DNA from 2 places in the Saccharococcus thermophilus genome. Region 2 is predicted to be linked to the other one. Evidence: a T-box and tRNA genes for the amino acid it is inferred to sense, from the RefSeq annotation. Region 2 holds a T-box; the other holds one or more tRNA genes.
What was found. A T-box is a leader RNA that pairs with one kind of tRNA and senses whether it is charged. The one in region 2 lies ahead of pheS (phenylalanine--tRNA ligase subunit alpha), so its partner is inferred to be a tRNA-Phe.

Region 1 (3,546 bases), 690 kb from region 2:
CTCAGAATGGTTGGAAATCATTCGTAGAGTGCAAAGGCACAAGGGAGCTTGACTGCGAGACGGACAGGTCGAGCAGGGACGAAAGTCGGGCTTAGTGATCCGATGGTTCCGTATGGAAGGGCCATCGCTCAACGGATAAAAGCTACCCCGGGGATAACAGGCTGATCTCCCCCAAGAGTCCACATCGACGGGGAGGTTTGGCACCTCGATGTCGGCTCATCGCATCCTGGGGCTGTAGTCGGTCCCAAGGGTTGGGCTGTTCGCCCATTAAAGCGGTACGCGAGCTGGGTTCAGAACGTCGTGAGACAGTTCGGTCCCTATCCGTCGCGGGCGCAGGAAATTTGAGAGGAGCTGTCCTTAGTACGAGAGGACCGGGATGGACGCACCGCTGGTGTACCAGTTGTCCCGCCAGGGGCACCGCTGGGTAGCTATGTGCGGAAGGGATAAGCGCTGAAAGCATCTAAGCGTGAAGCCCCCCTCAAGATGAGATTTCCCATCGCGTCAAGCGAGTAAGATCCCTCGAAGATGACGAGGTCGATAGGTCCGAGGTGGAAGCGTGGCGACACGTGCAGCTGACGGATACTAATCGATCGAGGACTTAACCACACGAAAAGCGGAGGTGCCGCGCTTAGCTCTCGAAGCCAAATGTTCTTCGCCCGCTGAGGTGCTTGCACCTCAAGGGAGAAGGTTATTTGGCGCAAGAGAGCTAGGCACCGGAGCTAGACATCATGAAAAGCGTAGGTACCTCCGGAGCTAGACACCACGAAAAGCGCAGACGTCTGGCTTCTTCCAAACAGACGGTTATCTAGTTTTGAAGGAATGAAATCCTCTTGACAATGAATATAGTTCCATTATAATAAAATTTGTCCATCGTTTGCCTAGTGACTATAGCGGAGAGGAAACACCCGTTCCCATCCCGAACACGGAAGTTAAGCTCTCCAGCGCCGATGGTAGTTGGGGCCAGCGCCCCTGCAAGAGTAGGTCGTCGCTAGGCAAGTTTATATGGAGGATTAGCTCAGCTGGGAGAGCACTTGCCTTACAAGCAAGGGGTCGGCGGTTCGATCCCGTCATCCTCCACCACGATTGTATGACTGATTTGGCTCGGTAGCGACGAGCAATACTTCCATGAATATGCTACGAGTTGTCCTGACGCATCTAACATCATTGAATCAGCTAGAAGAGGAAGGGACACAGAACATAAACTTAGCTAGTAGAGGAAGAGGCAACGAATAAAAGTTCGAAAATGTATATGGCTCGGTAGCTCAGTCGGTAGAGCAAAGGACTGAAAATCCTTGTGTCGGCGGTTCGATTCCGTCCCGAGCCACCACTTAAATATATCCTATGCCGGCTTAGCTCATTGGTAGAGACGAGCCTAAGCTTCTGTGAATATGCTACGAGTTGTCCCGACGCATCCACTTCTGTGAATAAACTGGTAGAGGAAGGGACACAAAAAAATTAAGGGTATATATCAATGTTTTTTATGCCGGCTTAGCTCAATTGGTAGAGCAACTGACTTGTAATCAGTAGGTTGCGGGTTCAAGTCCTGCAGCCGGCATCCCTATAATGTACGAGCCATTAGCTCAGCAGGGGAAGCAACGAGCCTAAGCTTCGATGAATCTGCTGCGAGTTGTCCCGACGCATTTGACACCTTTGAATTCGCTAGTAGAGGAAGGGACAACAAAAATACTGAGTGTCCTGATTTCATATATGAGCCATTAGCTCAGTCGGTAGAGCATCTGACTTTTAATCAGAGGGTCGGAGGTTCGAGTCCTCCATGGCTCACCACTTTGCGGGTGTGGCGGAATTGGCAGACGCACCAGACTTAGGATCTGGCGCCTCACGGCGTGGGGGTTCAAGTCCCTCCACCCGCATACTTAGGTGTATGCGGAAGTAGTTCAGTGGTAGAACACCACCTTGCCAAGGTGGGGGTCGCGGGTTCGAACCCCGTCTTCCGCTCCACCATTCGCCGGGGTGGCGGAATTGGCAGACGCACAGGACTTAAAATCCTGGGGTAGGTAACTACCGTGCCGGTTCGAGTCCGGCCCTCGGCACATGCGCTCGTAGCTCAATTGGATAGAGCATCTGACTACGGATCAGAAGGTTAGGGGTTCGAATCCTCTCGAGCGCGCCATAGCGGGAAGTAGCTCAGCTTGGTAGAGCACATGGTTTGGGACCATGGGGTCGCAGGTTCGAATCCTGTCTTCCCGATTTTAGTGAATATGGGGCCTTAGCTCAGCTGGGAGAGCGCCTGCTTTGCACGCAGGAGGTCATCGGTTCGATCCCGATAGGCTCCACCATTTCATTAACTAGTTCATGGCGGCGTAGCTCAGCTGGCTAGAGCGTACGGTTCATACCCGTGAGGTCGGGGGTTCGATCCCCTCCGCCGCCATTATAATGGACCTTTAGCTCAGCTGGTTAGAGCAGACGGCTCATAACCGTCCGGTCGTAGGTTCGAGTCCTACAAGGTCCACCATATTTTCAATATGTTGGAGGAGTACCCAAGTCTGGCTGAAGGGGTCGGTCTTGAAAACCGAGAGGCGCCACAAGGCGCGCGGGGGTTCGAATCCCTCCTCCTCCGCCATAAAGGAAATGGACAACTGTTTTGGTTTTGTATCGTCGCGGGGTGGAGCAACGAGCCTAAGCTTCTGTGAATATGCTACGAGTTGTCCCGACGCATCTAACATCGTTGAATCAGCTAGAAGAGGAAGGGACAGCGAAAGAATCCACTCCGAGTTGCCTCGACGCATTTGACACCTTTGAATTGGCTAGTAGAGGAAGAGGCAACGAATTTAATTAAGCCATTCTAAATTCAATTATTTTTATCGTCGCGGGGTGGAGCAGTCCGGTAGCTCGTCGGGCTCATAACCCGAAGGTCGCAGGTTCAAATCCTGCCCCCGCAACCAATATGGTCCCGTAGTGTAGTGGTTAACATGCCTGCCTGTCACGCAGGAGATCGCGGGTTCGAGTCCCGTCGGGACCGCCATTCCAAAATTCTCTATGTCGGCTTAGCTCAATTGGTAGAGACGAGCCTAAGCTTCTGTGAATATGCTGCGAGTTGTCCCGACGCATCTACATCTGTGAATAAACTGGCAGAGGAAGGGACACAAAAAAATTAAGGGTATATATAAATGTTGTTATGCCGGCTTAGCTCAATTGGTAGAGCAACTGACTTGTAATCAGTAGGTTGCGGGTTCAAGTCCTGCAGCCGGCACCAGAATGTGGCGACTATGGCGAAGTGGTTAACGCACCAGATTGTGGCTCTGGCATTCGTGGGTTCGATTCCCATCACCCGCTTTCTTGGGCCTATAGCTCAGCTGGTTAGAGCGCACGCCTGATAAGCGTGAGGTCGGTGGTTCAAGTCCACTTAGGCCCACTATTGCATTTTATCTTGTAGTAAGTTAAACTATAGTTAAGTTCGTTTTATCCCGTAATCGCTTACCGATGAAGAATACATCCATGAATCCACTCTGAGTTACTTTGACGTGTCTAGCTTCTTGGAGATGGCTAGCAGAGGAAGAGGCAGAGGATACGCTAAAGGCGATCTGT
Region 2 (3,546 bases):
ATCGTCGTGCCAAGCACGCGGTTAATGCGGTCTAGCGTAATTGTAATCGTCACTTCTTGTTCTTTTAACGTATTGACTTCGACAACGCCGCCAACGACTTCGCCGCCAGCGTACTCAGCCATTAACGCGGCCGCGCGGTCAAGCGCTTCTTTTGTCCGCGCCGGGTCAATGCCTTTTTCAAAACGCGTGCTTGCTTCACTGCGCAAGCCGTGGTCTTTCGACGCTTTGCGAATGACAGGGCTGGTGAAATAGGCTGATTCAATAAATACGGTCGTTGTGTCATTTCGTACTTCAGAATTCGCTCCGCCCATCACGCCAGCTAAGGCAACCGGTTCCGTTCCATTCGTAATGACAAGATGGTCTTCCGTTAACGTGCGTTTCGTATCATCCAACGTGACAATTGTTTCGCCTGCTTTCGCGCGGCGCACGACAATTTCTTTCGAGCCGAGACGGTCATAGTCAAACGCATGGAGCGGCTGGCCGTACTCCAGCAAAATGTAGTTCGTAATATCGACTACGTTGTTGTGTGGACGGATTCCTGCCGCCATCAAACGCGTTTGCATCCAAAGCGGCGATGGGCCGATTTTCACATTTTTCACAATGCGTCCTGCATATAACGGATTGTCCTCCGGCGCATCGACGCGTACAGAAATATAATCATGAACATTTTCGGCATTTTCTTGAAGCTCAATGGCTGGCAGCTTCACGTCCCGGCCTAAAATCGCCGCCACTTCATACGCGACGCCAATCATGCTTAAGCAATCGGCGCGGTTTGGCGTAAGTCCAAGTTCTAATACTTCATCGTCTAAATTTAATAATTCCAACGCATCCGCGCCAACTGGAGCGTCGCTTGGAAAGACGAAAATGCCATCGGTGTATTCTTTCGGCACTAATTTCGATTCAACGCCGAGCTCTTGCAAGGAGCAAATCATACCGTTTGATTCTTCGCCGCGCAGTTTCGCCCGTTTAATTTTCAAATTGCCTGGCAAAACGGCACCGACTTTGGCAACCGCTACTTTTTGCCCTTTGGCGACGTTTGGGGCGCCGCAAATAATTTGCACCGGCTCGCCTTCGCCGATATCGACGAGGCATTTGCTTAATTTATCGGCGTTTGGATGCTGCTCGCGCTCAAGCACATGCCCGACGACAACGCCTTTTGCCCCTTTATTCAATACTTCCACACTTTCGACTTCAATGCCGCTTTTGGTGATGCGGTCGGCTAGTTCTTTTGCCGTTATTCCCGTAAGGTCTACATATTCTTGCAGCCATTTATAAGAAACAAACATCGGTCAAACCTCCCTTTTACACACGGTGGAATTGTTGTAAGAAACGAATGTCATTTTGATAGAAATGACGGATGTCATCAATGCCGTATTTAAGCATCGCGATGCGCTCCGGCCCCATGCCGAACGCGAAACCGGTATATTTTTTCGAATCAAATCCAGCCATTTCTAAGACGTTTGGATGGACCATGCCGGCGCCTAAAATTTCAATCCATCCAGTCCCTTTACATACGCTGCAGCCATGTCCGCCGCAATGGAAGCAGGATACATCGACTTCGACCGACGGCTCGGTGAATGGGAAAAAGCTTGGACGGAAGCGGATTTCGCGGTCTTCGCCAAACATTTTGCGGGCAAACTCGCGCAGCGTTCCTTTCAGGTCGCTCATGCGAATGTTTTCATCGACAACAAGCCCTTCGATTTGCGTAAATTGATGCGAGTGAGTCGCGTCATCATTGTCGCGGCGGTACACTTTTCCCGGGCAGATGATTTTGACCGGACCGCGCCCTTGATGTTTTTCCATCGTGCGCGCTTGCACCGGTGATGTATGAGTGCGAAGCAAAATTTCTTCGGTAATGTAGAACGAATCTTGCATATCGCGCGCCGGGTGGCCTTTTGGCAAGTTCAACGCTTCAAAATTGTAGTAGTCTTTCTCGACTTCCGGCCCTTCGGCAATCGTATAGCCCATGCCGATGAATAAGTCTTCGATTTCTTCAATGACGCGCGTGAGCGGATGATGATTTCCTCTTCTGACCGGGCGGCCTGGAAGCGTGACATCAATCGCTTCCGCCGCTAATTTTTTTTCGACTTCCTCTTGTTCGAGCTTTGCTTGTTTTGCTTCTAGCGCGCTTTGAATCGCTTGCCGTACTTCGTTGGCGAGCGCGCCTATGACCGGACGCTCTTCCGGCGATAATGACCCCATGCCGCGGAGCACTTCGGTAATCGGGCCTTTTTTGCCAAGATAAGCGACGCGCACCTCATTAAGTGCTTTTAAGTCACTAGCTTGTTCAATTTTTTCGAGCGCTTCTTGTTGAAGCTGCTGCAACCGTTCTTTCATGGAAAATTCCTCCTTTTCTTCACTTGAATAAACGAAATGCCTCTTCCACTGCCCATGCTTGATGTTCATGAAGCAATACTTTTGGAATATCTTTACGTGAAATCCACACTAGTATGTTCCATAAAAAAACTCGCCCCTTGCCATAAGGGACGAGTGCACTCGCGGTACCACCCTTGTTAACAGCGCAAAAAACGCGCTGTTCGCTTCATTGCGATAACGGCATCGGCCGGAACACCTTTACATTCCGCAAGCGCGGAATGGTCCAAGTGTCAACTCCAGAGGTGAATTCACTTGCTTCTACCATAAAAACGCTCCCAGTCTACGGCGTTTTCTCCCTGGATGGCGAGTGGCAAGCTACTCTTCTCTTTCATCGTTGTTTTCCGTATTTAACTTATTTAACTATTTTTATATTATAGGCAACAGGCAGGTGCGATGCAACCACCTGCATGCAAAAATGGCTTCATTTTCTAGCTTTTATCTATAATTTTTACAACGTCCCGCGTAAATGATAAAGCAAAATTCCGGCGGCGACGGCGACGTTTAACGACTCGGCCTGTCCATAAATCGGAATGTATAAGTTTTTCGTTGTCATTTGCAGCAATTCCTTCTGAACCCCGCTTCCTTCGTTGCCGACAAGCAAAGCGAACGGTCGCGTCGGCTCAATATGGCGATAATCTTCCCCATTTTCCAGCGCCGTTCCGTAAACCGCGACATTTTTCTCGCGCAGACGCTCGATCCATTCACGGAGATTTCCGCGCATAATTGGCAGATGAAAAAGTGAACCTTGCGTCGCGCGGATAACTTTCGGATTGTATAGATCAGCACATCCTTCCCCAAGAATCACCGCATCCATTCCCGCCGCATCAGCGGTGCGGATCATCGTGCCGATGTTGCCTGGATCTTGCACGGCGTCAATCAGAAGCACATTCGCCTGCGTCCAGTCCATATCGTCATAGGAAAACTGTTCGCATACGGCCGCGATGCCTTGCGGCGTTTCCGTGGCGCTGATCGCTTTCATCACGTCTTCCGTGACGATGGCCAGCGGGATGCCGCTCACATCCCATGTTGCCGGAATCGCTTTATTTTCATCAACAATCAATTGGATAATGGATATGTTGCTTTTCAACGCTTCTTCCACTAAATGAAATCCTTCGATAAGAAAATGCCCTGTTTTTTCTCGTTCCTTTTTCGTCAGCAGCTTTTTCCACT

Region 1: it encodes a tRNA-Phe, which carries the amino acid that the T-box ahead of pheS (phenylalanine--tRNA ligase subunit alpha) is inferred to sense. The anticodon was not compared.

What each region holds. Positions count from the first base shown of each region.
Region 1 covers NZ_JAASRS010000001.1:2,838,595-2,842,140, reverse strand. The annotation lists rRNA gene BDD39_RS14810 (23S ribosomal RNA) at 1-606, shown strand, start outside; rRNA gene rrf (5S ribosomal RNA) at 878-994, shown strand; tRNA gene BDD39_RS14800 (tRNA-Val) at 1,005-1,080, shown strand; tRNA gene BDD39_RS14795 (tRNA-Phe) at 1,252-1,327, shown strand; tRNA gene BDD39_RS14790 (tRNA-Thr) at 1,483-1,555, shown strand; tRNA gene BDD39_RS14785 (tRNA-Lys) at 1,710-1,785, shown strand; tRNA gene BDD39_RS14780 (tRNA-Leu) at 1,790-1,871, shown strand; tRNA gene BDD39_RS14775 (tRNA-Gly) at 1,885-1,959, shown strand; tRNA gene BDD39_RS14770 (tRNA-Leu) at 1,966-2,051, shown strand; tRNA gene BDD39_RS14765 (tRNA-Arg) at 2,055-2,131, shown strand; tRNA gene BDD39_RS14760 (tRNA-Pro) at 2,135-2,208, shown strand; tRNA gene BDD39_RS14755 (tRNA-Ala) at 2,222-2,297, shown strand; tRNA gene BDD39_RS14750 (tRNA-Met) at 2,316-2,389, shown strand; tRNA gene BDD39_RS14745 (tRNA-Ile) at 2,397-2,473, shown strand; tRNA gene BDD39_RS14740 (tRNA-Ser) at 2,489-2,581, shown strand; tRNA gene BDD39_RS14735 (tRNA-Met) at 2,827-2,903, shown strand; tRNA gene BDD39_RS14730 (tRNA-Asp) at 2,908-2,983, shown strand; tRNA gene BDD39_RS14725 (tRNA-Thr) at 3,139-3,214, shown strand; tRNA gene BDD39_RS14720 (tRNA-Ile) at 3,300-3,373, shown strand.
Region 2 covers NZ_JAASRS010000001.1:2,145,605-2,149,150, forward strand. The annotation lists gene pheT (phenylalanine--tRNA ligase subunit beta) at 1-1,286, opposite strand, end outside; gene pheS (phenylalanine--tRNA ligase subunit alpha) at 1,303-2,337, opposite strand; T-box leader at 2,480-2,717, opposite strand; gene BDD39_RS11170 (TrmH family RNA methyltransferase) at 2,825-3,546, opposite strand, start outside.